One region of the Rothia sp. SCPM-O-B-18226 (M350) genome, then DNA from elsewhere that is predicted to be linked to it. Evidence: predicted binding sites of a transcription regulator. Region 1 holds the regulator's gene; the other holds the start of a gene.
What was found. The regulator HspR, encoded in region 1, represses chaperone genes until heat shock. The targets are predictions, from matches to a motif close to AAGTTGAGTCNNNNNGACTCAACTT.

Region 1 (5,525 bases):
CAAGGGCACCGGCGTTGAGCAGTCCATGACCATCACCGGCGGCACCTCCCTCTCCAAGGACGACATCGACCGCATGGTCAAGGACGCAGAGGCACACGCTGAGCAGGACAAGGCACGCCGCGAGGCTGCTGACACCCGCAACGCAGCTGAGTCCGTCGCATACTCCGTCGAGAAGCTCCTGAAGGAGAACGGCGACAAGCTGCCCGAGGACGTCAAGACCGAGGTTCAGGGCGATGTCGACGAGCTGAAGAAGGCACTCGAGGGCGACGACGATGCAGCAGTGAAGTCCGCATTCGAGAAGCTGCAGGCATCCCAGTCCAAGCTGGGCGAGGCACTCTACGCAACAGCACAGGCTGAGGCATCCGAGTCCAAGCCCGCCGCTGATGAGGACGTTGTCGACGCCGAGGTTATCGACGAAGACGAGAAGAAGTAATCATGGCTGAGCAGGAAAACACCACCCCCGACCCGCTGGAAGAGGCATTCAACGCCCCCGCAGCGGAAGGCCACCCCGAAGCTGAATCGGTCGAAAGCCCCGAGGAAGCTGCGGAAGCCGTCGAGGCTGAGCTCCAGGACGCCGTAGAAGCAGAATCTGCGGATGCGGCACTCGCCGCGGAGCGCCTGGACTCCCTGCTTCGCCTGCAGGCAGAGTTCACTAACTTCAAGAACCGCACCGCTCGCGAAAAGGAGCAGCTGCGAGGCTTCGTAACCAGTGAACTGGTGACCGCACTGCTGCCGGTGCTCGACGATATCGACGCCGCACGCAAGCATGGCGACCTGCAGGACGGCCCCTTCGCCTCCATCGCTACCAAGCTCGAAGAGCTGCTCGGCAAGCAGGGCGTGGAGCGTTTCGGTGAAGTAGGCGACGCCTTCGACCCGAACATCCACGAAGCTGTTCTGCAGCAGCCCACCGACGAGGTGGCTGAGGATCATGTCTCCATGGTTCTGCGTTACGGCTACCGCGTGAACGACCGCGTGGTTCGTACCGCGCAGGTGGCTGTGGCTGTCGCACCGTAAGGTGATCGGCTCAGCATTGGCTGAATAACTAACGACGGGCGGGTGCTCTCCCTGGTGGGGGAGTGCCCGCCCTGTTGTTTGCTTGCGATATGTGCGTGGTCTCGGTATGTAGCGGCGGTGGTTAAAAAGCCTTGTAGGGCGCTAAATTTTGGTCTACCCCCTTCCAAAATTGAGTCAAGTAGACTAAACTTTTATATAGAGCATTAAGACAAGAACGTGGTGCCCTGCTAGCCGTCCCGTAACCGAGGAGGGCGGCGCATCACCGCGAGAGGAGAAACACAACATGGCAAGTGAAAACTGGATAACCGACGATTTTTATAAGGCCCTGGGCGTTAGCGAAGACGCGAGCGAGAGCGACATTAAGAAGGCGTACCGCAAGCTCTCCCGCAAGTACCACCCGGACCTGAACCCCGGCGACGCCGCAGCTGAGAAGAAGTTCAAGGAAATCTCCGAGGCCTACGACGTGCTCTCCGACAAGAAGCAGCGCGAGGAGTACGACCAGATTCGCCGCTACGGCGCCGCAGGCATGGGTGCGGGGGGCTTCGGTGCAGGCGGCTTTAGTGGCGGCTACCCCGGCGCGGACGCCTTCGGCGGATTCCGCGGCGGCACCAGCGCCAATATCAACATTGATGACCTGCTCGGCGGCCTGTTCGGCGGAAGCACCGGCGGCAGCCGCCGTCGCTCCGCCGGCTTCACCAGCGCCGACTTCGGCGGCATGGGTAGCGGCTTTGGCGGCGCACAGCACGCGGCCCCCGAGGAAAGCACCACCAGCACCCGCATCAGCCTGGCCCAGGCATACACCGGCGCAAACGTGACCGTGTTCCTGCCGGACGGCTCCCACACCGAGGCACGCATCCCCGCAGGCATTAAGGACGGCCAGAAGGTCCGCCTGCGCGGCAAGGGCCTGCGCGGCGGCGACCTGAAGGTCACCGTGCGCGTCTCCGATGACTCCGTGTACTCCCGCGAGGGCAATAACCTGATCCTGCGCGCACCCGTCACCCTCGCCGAGGCCGTCGACGGCGCAGTGATTGAGGTGCCCCTGCCCGACGCATCCACCGTGAAGCTGCGCCTGGCACCCGGCCAGGTCGGCCGCCGACTGCGCGCCAAGGGCCGCGGCTTCAAGGCTAAGGGCGGCGACGGCGACCTGCTGGTTATCCCGGAGATTGTACTGCCCACCGAGCTGAGCGCAGAGGCGCAGGAAGCATTCGATAAGTTCGTGAAGCTGGCACCGCAGGAGAACCCGCGTAAGGATCTGTTGAAGAAGGCGAAGTAAACCATGGCATCTCGAGAATCATCATCTAAGTCCCGTAGCGGCAAGCCGTTGCACAGTGTGGACCTGCCGGTTTTCGTGATTTCTGTGGCGGCTGAGCTGGCGGGCATGCACCCGCAGACCCTGCGCCAGTACGACCGTATCGGCTTGGTCCAGCCTTCGCGTGCGCCCGGTAAGGCGCGCCGCTACTCGCAGCGTGACGTGAACCGTCTGCAGCGGATTCAGCAGCTCTCGCAGGAGGGCGTCTCCCTGGAGGGTATTCGCCGAATCATCGAGCTGGAGGCTCTCCTGGAGTCGCAGAAGGAACAGATTGCGGCCCTGCAGAGCCAGATCGAGGACGCGAAGGTGAAGTTGGGCTTGGCGGAGCGCGTGTTCGCAGCCGGTACCAGTGGCGACGTGGTGCATATTGCCCGCGGCACCCGCCCGGCGCCTCGTCAGCGTTCTTCGGCTGTGGTGCTGTATCGTCAGCATCGCCAGCCGGCTACGGCGGATGATGCGAAGCCGCAGCGCTAAACCGGCTAAACCCGCTACACTGGGATAAACGGCTCGGCTGTTCTAGCTCATTTGCGCTAGTCAGCCACCCATATAGGCTTGTGCGTCTTTGTGTCATACGCCGCGAGGGAGGGTAGACCCCCGCCCCGCATGAACTTGGACCCACACACAAGGAGGTGAGGCTCCCCGAATGACCGGGGAGCCTCACCTCCTTAACGTATAAGTCGCGTACTAACGCTGACGCTGCTCCGCTTACTTGCGGCGGTAGGCCAGGTCGTGTGCGCGGCGGCCCGCCTCCTGAGCCTTACGCTCAAAGCTGGTGAGGGTACGACCCTCCCAACGCGGAGCCCAACCACCCTGCGGATCCTCCTCGGTCGCACCGGCGCCGGGGTTCACGTTCTCGAAGTCGGGGTGCGCCTCCAGAACCTCACGCATGACCAGGGCGTACTCCTCCCAGTCGGTTGCCAGGCGCCAAATGCCGCCGGGCTTGAGCACACGCGCAACCTTATCGGCGAACGCCGGGGACACCAAGCGGCGCTTGTGGTGGCGAGACTTATGCCAGGGGTCCGGGAAGAACACCCACAGCTCGTCCACGGAGTTCTCCTCGAGCATGTTGTCGAGCAGCTCGGGTGCGTTCGCCTGAGCCACACGCACGTTCTCCACGCCCGCGTTGCCCATCTTCAGCAGCAGGTCCGCGATGCCGGGGGTGTACACCTCGACGGCGAGGAAGTTCGCCTCGGGCACCTCGGCTGCGCGGTGCACGATTGCCTCGCCCAGGCCGGAACCGATCTCGACGACCTGGTAGGCCTCGCGGCCGTAAATCTTAACCGGGTCGAAGGTCGCCTCGGGCGCGACGGAGGTGTCGGTGCGCAGGCGCGGAATGTCCAGCACGTGGGTGGGGGAGTAGGTATCCCAGGCCTTCTGGCGGCGCGCGGTGAGGCGGTCGCCGCGGCGGACGAAGGAGTAGGGCTGGCGGAAGAATTCCTCGGGAACCGGCTTCTTAGCCTTCTCTTCGGTGGATTCGGGTGCCTGGCTAGGCTGCGTGTTCTCAGTAGACATACCTAAAAGAATAGCGCAGGGCCGCTACACCGTGCGGTTTCGGGGCCGCTGGGCGGGGTGATGCCGGGCTGGCCGGGTGCGAGTGAACCGGGGGGCGGATAGGGTGCGCGCGCCGGTCTGCGAAGCGTAGAAAACCAGCGGGCGTAGAAATTCTGCGCGCATACAAAAGTGCGGTGGGAACCGGAAGGTTCCCACCGCACTAAAGAGAGGTTGCTTGAGGAGTGAGCTAAGAGGAGGGCCTTACTTCTTGGAGCCCAGCAGCGCCAGACCCGCGCCGAGCATCACGATGTTGTTTGCGAGCTGCTGGCCGTCCTGGGTGGGACGGAAGTACTCGTCGTGCATGTCCGGGTTGCGGAAGTACATGGTCAACAGGTTTGCCGCGAATGCGGTCAGGCCTGCACCCGCCAGACGTGCGGGGATGAAGGGGGTCAGCAGGGTTGCGCCGAGGGCGGTCTCTGCACCGGAGATGAGCTTACCGAAGGTTGCTGCATCCAGCTTGGCGACTGCGGGAACGCCGGTTGCGGCCATCTGCTGTAGGAAGGCGTAGGTGCCCTCGTCTGCCTTGAGCTTCTTGACGCCTGCGTCGAGGATGAGTGCGCCGGCGGTGAGGCGGATTGCTGCGTTGGAGAACTTGCCCATTGTGGTGTCCTTCTGTTCTGTGCTTGGTCGGTTAGGTTTTCGTTTGAATGGTTACTACTTTAGCCCCACTTTCTCACCTTGTAAAGTTTTACTGGTAAAGTTTCTTAATTTTTTGAAAACCCGAAAAAAGAGACAGTGGAAGGGTGGCTGGAGGAGGACGAGAAACCCCTGTGCCCGATGGCTCACGGTGAACCCGCCCCGTGTCCGCATCGTCTCAAATTTCCGCCCATGTTGGATTCATTGCGCTCGTGTGGGTATGAGGGGGTAAAATTTGAGATTATGCATTCTCTGTATATTTCTCATCGGTGATACAAGCCCCGGCAAAACCGTGTCATCAGGGCCCGCAAGCCCCGAAATACAGCACGTGCCGTGGAAATGGGAGGTTCGCCTCCCTGTACGCCGTTAAGGAATATGAGTGAATACCAACCACCCGGATAAGCCCCCGAGTAAAAAACAGGGCAACCGACGCAGAAAAGAGAAATACGTGACACAGCAGCCAACGCCGCAGAACTCCGTCACCGGCCTAGATTCGGAGGCTGAGCACTCCAAGCTCCAGCGCGGGCTCAGCTACCGACATATCCAGCTGATTGCTATTGGCGGCGCCATCGGTACGGGCCTCTTCCTCGGCTCGGCCAAGACCATCGCGCTGACCGGCCCCTCCATCATCTTTGTTTACGCCATTATCGGTAGCGTCATCTACTTTGTTCTGCGCGCTATGGGCGAGATTCTGCTCTCCAACCCCAAGTACAAGTCCTTTACCGACTTCATCACCGATATCCTCGGCCTGCGCGCAGGATTCTTCGTCGGCTGGTCGTACTGGTTCTTCTGGGTCGTCACGGGCATCGCGGACGTCATCGCGATTACCGGCTACGTGCAATACTGGCTACCCGGCATGCCCAAGTTCATCCCGGCGCTTGTGGTCATCACGGCACTGCTACTGCTGAACCTGCCCTCGGTGAAGAACTTCGGTGAAATCGAATTCTGGTTCGCGGTCATTAAAATCGTCGCGATTGTCGCCCTCATTATTGTTGGTGCGCTCATGGTTGCCTTC
Region 2 (5,525 bases), on a different contig from region 1:
TGCACGGAGGCGATTTCTTCGCGCTGTTCACCGGCGGCGGCGAAGTTCTGGTGGTCGGTCCAGCGGTCCATTCTTCTCCTCAATGCTCTGTGTACTAATGCAGTCAGCGCGGTTCTAACGCGTTAAACGGCTGTGGGGCACCTCCTTTCGAGGGTACCCCACAGCCTATTTCTTGCGGTTTCGAACTCGCGGAGTCAGCCACAGGCTAAGTCCGCCCAGCCAACCGGTTGAGTTTAGTCCTCAGCCTTCTGCTCGCGCTCGGAGGTCACGACCAGGCCGTCACTGGCAACGTCCGGGTTCACGTCCACGGTCACGGTGTCGCCGTCGTGGATGGCACCGGAGAGGATGCCGCGAGCCAGGCGGTCGCCAATCTCGCGCTGAACCAGGCGGCGCAGCGGGCGGGCACCGAATGCCGGGTCGTAGCCGGTCTTGCCCAGCCACTCGAGGGCTGCCTCGGTGACATTCAGGGTGAGGCGGCGGTCCTCCAGGCGCTTAGCCATGCTCTTGACCTGCAGACCCACAATCTGACCCAGGTTCTCAGCCGACAGGGGCTGGAACATGATGATGTCGTCCAGTCGGTTGAGGAACTCGGGGCGGAATGCCTGGTGCACAACCTCCATGGCCTTCTCGGAGCGCTCGTCGAAGGGCAGGTCCTGGTTGACCAGGTACTGCGAACCAAGGTTCGAGGTCAGAATCAGGATGACGTTACGGAAGTCCACGGTGCGGCCCTGACCGTCGGTCAGGCGGCCGTCATCGAGCACCTGCAGCAGGATGTCGAAGACCTCGGGGTGTGCCTTCTCGACCTCGTCGAGCAGGACCACCGAGTAGGGGCGACGGCGCACGGCCTCGGTCAGCTGACCGCCCTCTTCGTGGCCGACGTATCCGGGAGGGGCACCGACCAGGCGAGAAACGGTGTGCTTCTCGGAGTACTCGCTCATGTCGATACGCACCAGGGCACGCTCGTCATCAAACTGGAACTCGGCCAGTGCCTTAGCCAGCTCGGTCTTACCGACACCGGTCGGGCCCAGGAACAGGAAGGAACCAATCGGGCGGTTCGGGTCGGAAATACCGGCACGGGCGCGGCGCACGGCGTCAGAGACTGCCACCACTGCGGCTTCCTGGCCAATGAGGCGGGCACCGATGCGCTTCTCCATTTCGAGCAGCTTCTCGGACTCACCCTGCATCATGCGGCCTGCGGGGATACCGGTCCAGGAGGAAATCACCTCGGCGATATCATCTGCGGTGACCTCTTCAGAGACCATGGACTCGCTCTTGGCGCGGTCCTCGGCGCGCTGTGCTTCTTCCAGCTCAGCCTGCTTTGCGGGAATCTCGCCGTACAGCAGGCGGGATGCCTCGGCGAGGTTACCCTCGCGCTGTGCAACCTCTGCACGGGAACGCAGCTCGTCGATCTGAGTCTTGATGTCGCCCACGCGGTTCAGGCTAGCCTTCTCAGCCTCCCAACGAGCGTTGAGGGCGTCGAGCTCTTCCTTCTTGTCAGCCATATCCTTGCGCAGGGCCTCCAGACGCTCAACCGATGCGGGATCGGTCTCGTCAGCAAGAGCCAGCTCCTCCATGGTGAGACGGTCCACGGCGCGGCGCAGCTGGTCAATTTCCTCCGGTGCGGAGTCAATTTCCATGCGCAGGCGGGATGCTGCCTCGTCAATCAGGTCAATTGCCTTGTCCGGCAGCTGACGGGAAGGAATGTAACGGTTAGACAGGGTTGCTGCGGCAACCAGCGCGGAGTCAGCAATCTGCACCTTGTGGTGTGCCTCGTAGCGCTCTTTCAGGCCACGCAGAATACCGATGGTGTCCTCGACGCTGGGCTCGCCCACGTACACCTGCTGGAAGCGGCGCTCCAGGGCGGGGTCCTTCTCGATGTTCTCGCGGTACTCGTCCAGGGTGGTGGCACCAATCAGGCGCAGTTCGCCTCGGGCAAGCATGGGCTTGAGCATGTTGCCCGCATCCATGGAACCTTCGGATGCGCCGGCACCAACAACGGTGTGAATCTCGTCGATGAAGGTAACAATCTGGCCTTCGGACTTCTTGATTTCTTCGAGGACTGCCTTCAGGCGCTCCTCGAATTCACCGCGGTACTTTGCGCCTGCGACCATGGAGCCCAAATCCAGGCTGATGAGGGTCTTGCCGCGCAGGGATTCGGGCACGTCGCCGGAAACCATGCGCTGTGCCAGGCCTTCCACGACGGCGGTCTTACCGACGCCGGGCTCACCAATCAGAACGGGGTTGTTCTTGGTACGGCGGGAGAGCACCTGCACGACGCGGCGAATCTCAGAGTCACGGCCGATAACCGGGTCAAGCTTGCCTGCGCGGGCAATGGCGGTCAGGTCGGTGCCGTACTTTTCGAGTGCCTGGAAGGTGCCTTCGGGGTCGGGGGTGTCCACGGTGCGGTCTCCTCGGACGTTGGGGATGGTCTGTGCAATGAGCTCTGCGGTAGCACCGAGCTTGTGCATTGCGGTTGCGGTGCTATCGGTTCCGCTGGCGATGCCGAGCAGAATCATTTCGGTGGAGACGTAGCTGTCACCGAAACCCTCCGCGCGAGTCTGTGCTGCCTGCAGAGCAGAAAGTGCGGAACGGCTGAGGGAGGCGTTCTGCACGGAGGTGCCGGATGCCTTGGGCAGCTTCTTGATTTCTGCGGAAGCAGCCTCGGAGATGGCGTCGACATCCAGGCCTGCAGCCTTCAGCACGGAGACTGCGATGCCTTCGCGCTGGTCCATCAGGGCCTTGAGGATGTGGGAGGTTTCAATAGTGGGGTTACCGGCGGTTTGAGCGTTAGTATTTGCCGCCGAGATGACTTCTTGACTCTTGGTGGTGAACTTGTTGTCCATAATGTTCCTTTCGTGTTTCGAGGGCTTATCCTATGCGCCCCTGCATTACATAACTTGAGTCTACTACACTCAATTATTCTGCGCAAGGGGTTAACCAGGGTTTTTGAGATTAAAATTTCGGCGACAACCATGGGCTCTTCGCACGAATAAAGCGGCAAAAACATACACTCCAGCCCATGAACTCCACCCAAAACCCCTATTGTTATAGTGACCGCACTGGGCGCTTGCGGGCTCCCACAACCACAACTCAGAATGGGGACCCACATGAAAATACTGGTTCTAGGCGCAACCGGCCGCACCGGCCGCCTCTTCACCCGCAAAGCCCTCGAGGAGGGGCACTAGGTCACCGCCTACGTACGCAACCCCGGCAAGGCACGAGCACTACTGGGGGCGCACCCGAACCTCACCATCACCCCCGGCGACCTCAACGATACCGAGCGGCTCGCCGCAGCCTCCGCAGGGCAGGACGTCATGGTCAGCCTCCTGGGCCAGAAGGCCACGGTGCGAGAGTTTCTGCACAGCACGTTCCTGCAGGAGCGACTGCCTCTCATCATGGAGGCGGTCACGGGCGCAGGCGTGAAGCACTGCGTTCTGCTGAGCGCCTACGGCGTGGGCGATACGGTACGGACCGCGTCCCTGCCCATGCGCCTGGTTTGCAAGGTCATCATGCGCGGCATTTTTACCGACAAGGTTAAGGCGGACGCCCTGGTCGCCGAATATCAGCCGTATATTTCGCGTGCGCATCCGGGCAGGCTGACCGATAAGCCCGGCAGGGGCGGGGTCAAGGTATTTGATATGGCGAGCGTCGAGCGCACTCCGGGTATCCCGACCATTGCACGTGAGGACGTCGCCGATGCCCTGCTCACTATTGCCAAGAACCCTCAGAACGCGGGCACAGATTTTTTGGCAACAATTGGGGACGCTATCCTGCGGTCGCCCCAGAAATAAACCGGTAGGCTTAAGAGATGACGACTACGAACACCCTCCCCTCCGCGATTCTCTTCGACCACGACGGAACCCTCGTCGACACCGAACCCGTCTGGGCCGCCGCCAAGGTTGCTCTCACCGCAGAATTTGGCGGCACCTGGACCGAGCAGGACACCCTCGACTGCCTGGGCCTGTCCATGCAGTTCACCCTGGATCGCCTGCGCGAGCGCGGCGTGAACCTGCCGGACGAGGAGATTAACGATCTGCTGGTGGCAAAGGTGCGCGAGGCCCTTTCCCACCGAGAGGTTGAATTCCTGCCGGGCATCGAACCCTTCCTGCGCGAGGTGCGCGACGCACACATCCCCGCAGCTATCGTCACGAACGCCACCACCTCCATTGCGCGCCGCACCGCCGATGCCGCACCCGAGGGCACATTCTCGGTCGTTATTGGCAACGACGAGACCACCCACCCCAAGCCGGACCCGCAACCCTATCTTTTGGCGGCCGAGCGCCTGGGCGTTGACCCGACTCAGTGCGTGGCAATCGAGGATTCCCCCTCGGGTGTGCGCAGTGCAACCGCGGCGGGTATGCGCGTAATCGTGGTGCCGGGCGAGCTGGAGGTTCCGGCGGAGCTGGGCACCGCACGCATGAGCCACGAGGAGCTGAATCTGGAGGCGGTTCGCGCGCTAGTGAACCAGTAGGATTCCACTACACCCCATCATGTGACGATTTATTACGAATTACTCAAAATAACCTTGACAGCGGTTCCTTAAAATGATTTACTCATAATAACGATTCGGCGGGGCGACAAATCCCACCGAACCACAAGTATCACAGCATCATGAAGGAGACCATCATGGCATTCGCAAAGTACACCGCTCCCGGCCTGACCCTCGAGACCGGCAAGGAACTCTCCGACGTCCTTCAGGCTCGTCTGCACGACCTGAACGACCTGCACCTGATTCTGAAGCACGCCCACTGGAACGTGACCGGCCCCGGCTTCATCGCAGTTCACGAGATGATTGACCCCCAGGTCGACACCGTTCGCGAGTTCGTTGACGCTATCGCAGAGCGTATGGCAACCCTGGGCGCAACCCCCAACGGCCTGGCTGGCGCGATGGTTGCACAGCGCCCCGTCGAGGATTACCCCGTTGGCCGCGCACGCGTTGCCGACCACCTGCGCGCCCTGAACGACGTGTACACCCGCGTGATTGAGGCTCACCGCAAGGCTCTGGCCTTCGCAGGCGAGACCGACCCCATCACCGAGGACCTGCTGATCGGCCAGACCGCCGAGCTGGAGAAGTTCCAGTGGTTCATCCGCGCATTCCTCGAGAACAGCGCAGGCGAGATCTCCGAGTAAAGCTGGCGATAATCGCTAAATTCATCCCGGCCGCTACCGGCCGGCTGAGCGCTCCCGGCCCATAGCCGGAATAGATGTTTACCTTCGGGCGGGCGTTCCCACACACTGCGTGGGAACGCCCGCCCGTTTGCACACCCGCGTCGCGCTATCTACCCCTCTTTCCCGCAGCCTACCAACCGCATCGTTCCGGCGCTTCGACCAGGAAAGATTCCTCGACGCGGGGGCTCCCAAAAGTACGTTGGGGCGAACTTCAACACCCGGTGGAGCCGTCCTAGATTTCCGATTCCAAGTGCTTTACAGTGGTTCACTGGTCAACACAGATTTGAACGCATTATCAGCGCGCGCGGGGCCAGACGCACCGCACGCACCGCATCCGCGGAAGGGATTTATGAGTA

Region 2: a site for HspR is predicted at 2,895-2,919, ahead of clpB (ATP-dependent chaperone ClpB). Genes of this name have one in related genera too.

The regions. Positions count from the first base shown of each region.
Region 1 covers NZ_JBYQJS010000003.1:58,539-64,063, forward strand. The annotation lists gene dnaK (molecular chaperone DnaK) at 1-433, shown strand, start outside; gene AC3E6W_RS05850 (nucleotide exchange factor GrpE) at 436-1,014, shown strand; gene AC3E6W_RS05855 (DnaJ domain-containing protein) at 1,298-2,287, shown strand; gene AC3E6W_RS05860 (heat shock protein transcriptional repressor HspR) at 2,291-2,797, shown strand; gene trmB (tRNA (guanosine(46)-N7)-methyltransferase TrmB) at 3,029-3,835, opposite strand; gene AC3E6W_RS05870 (hypothetical protein) at 4,076-4,474, opposite strand; gene AC3E6W_RS05875 (amino acid permease) at 4,959-5,525, shown strand, end outside.
Region 2 covers NZ_JBYQJS010000001.1:310,162-315,686, reverse strand. The annotation lists gene AC3E6W_RS01405 (Sir2 family NAD-dependent protein deacetylase) at 1-71, opposite strand, end outside; gene clpB (ATP-dependent chaperone ClpB) at 234-2,843, opposite strand; partial or broken gene AC3E6W_RS01395 (SDR family oxidoreductase) at 3,198-3,791, shown strand; gene AC3E6W_RS01390 (HAD family hydrolase) at 3,809-4,471, shown strand; gene dps (DNA starvation/stationary phase protection protein Dps) at 4,627-5,130, shown strand; gene AC3E6W_RS01380 (VIT1/CCC1 transporter family protein) at 5,519-5,525, shown strand, end outside.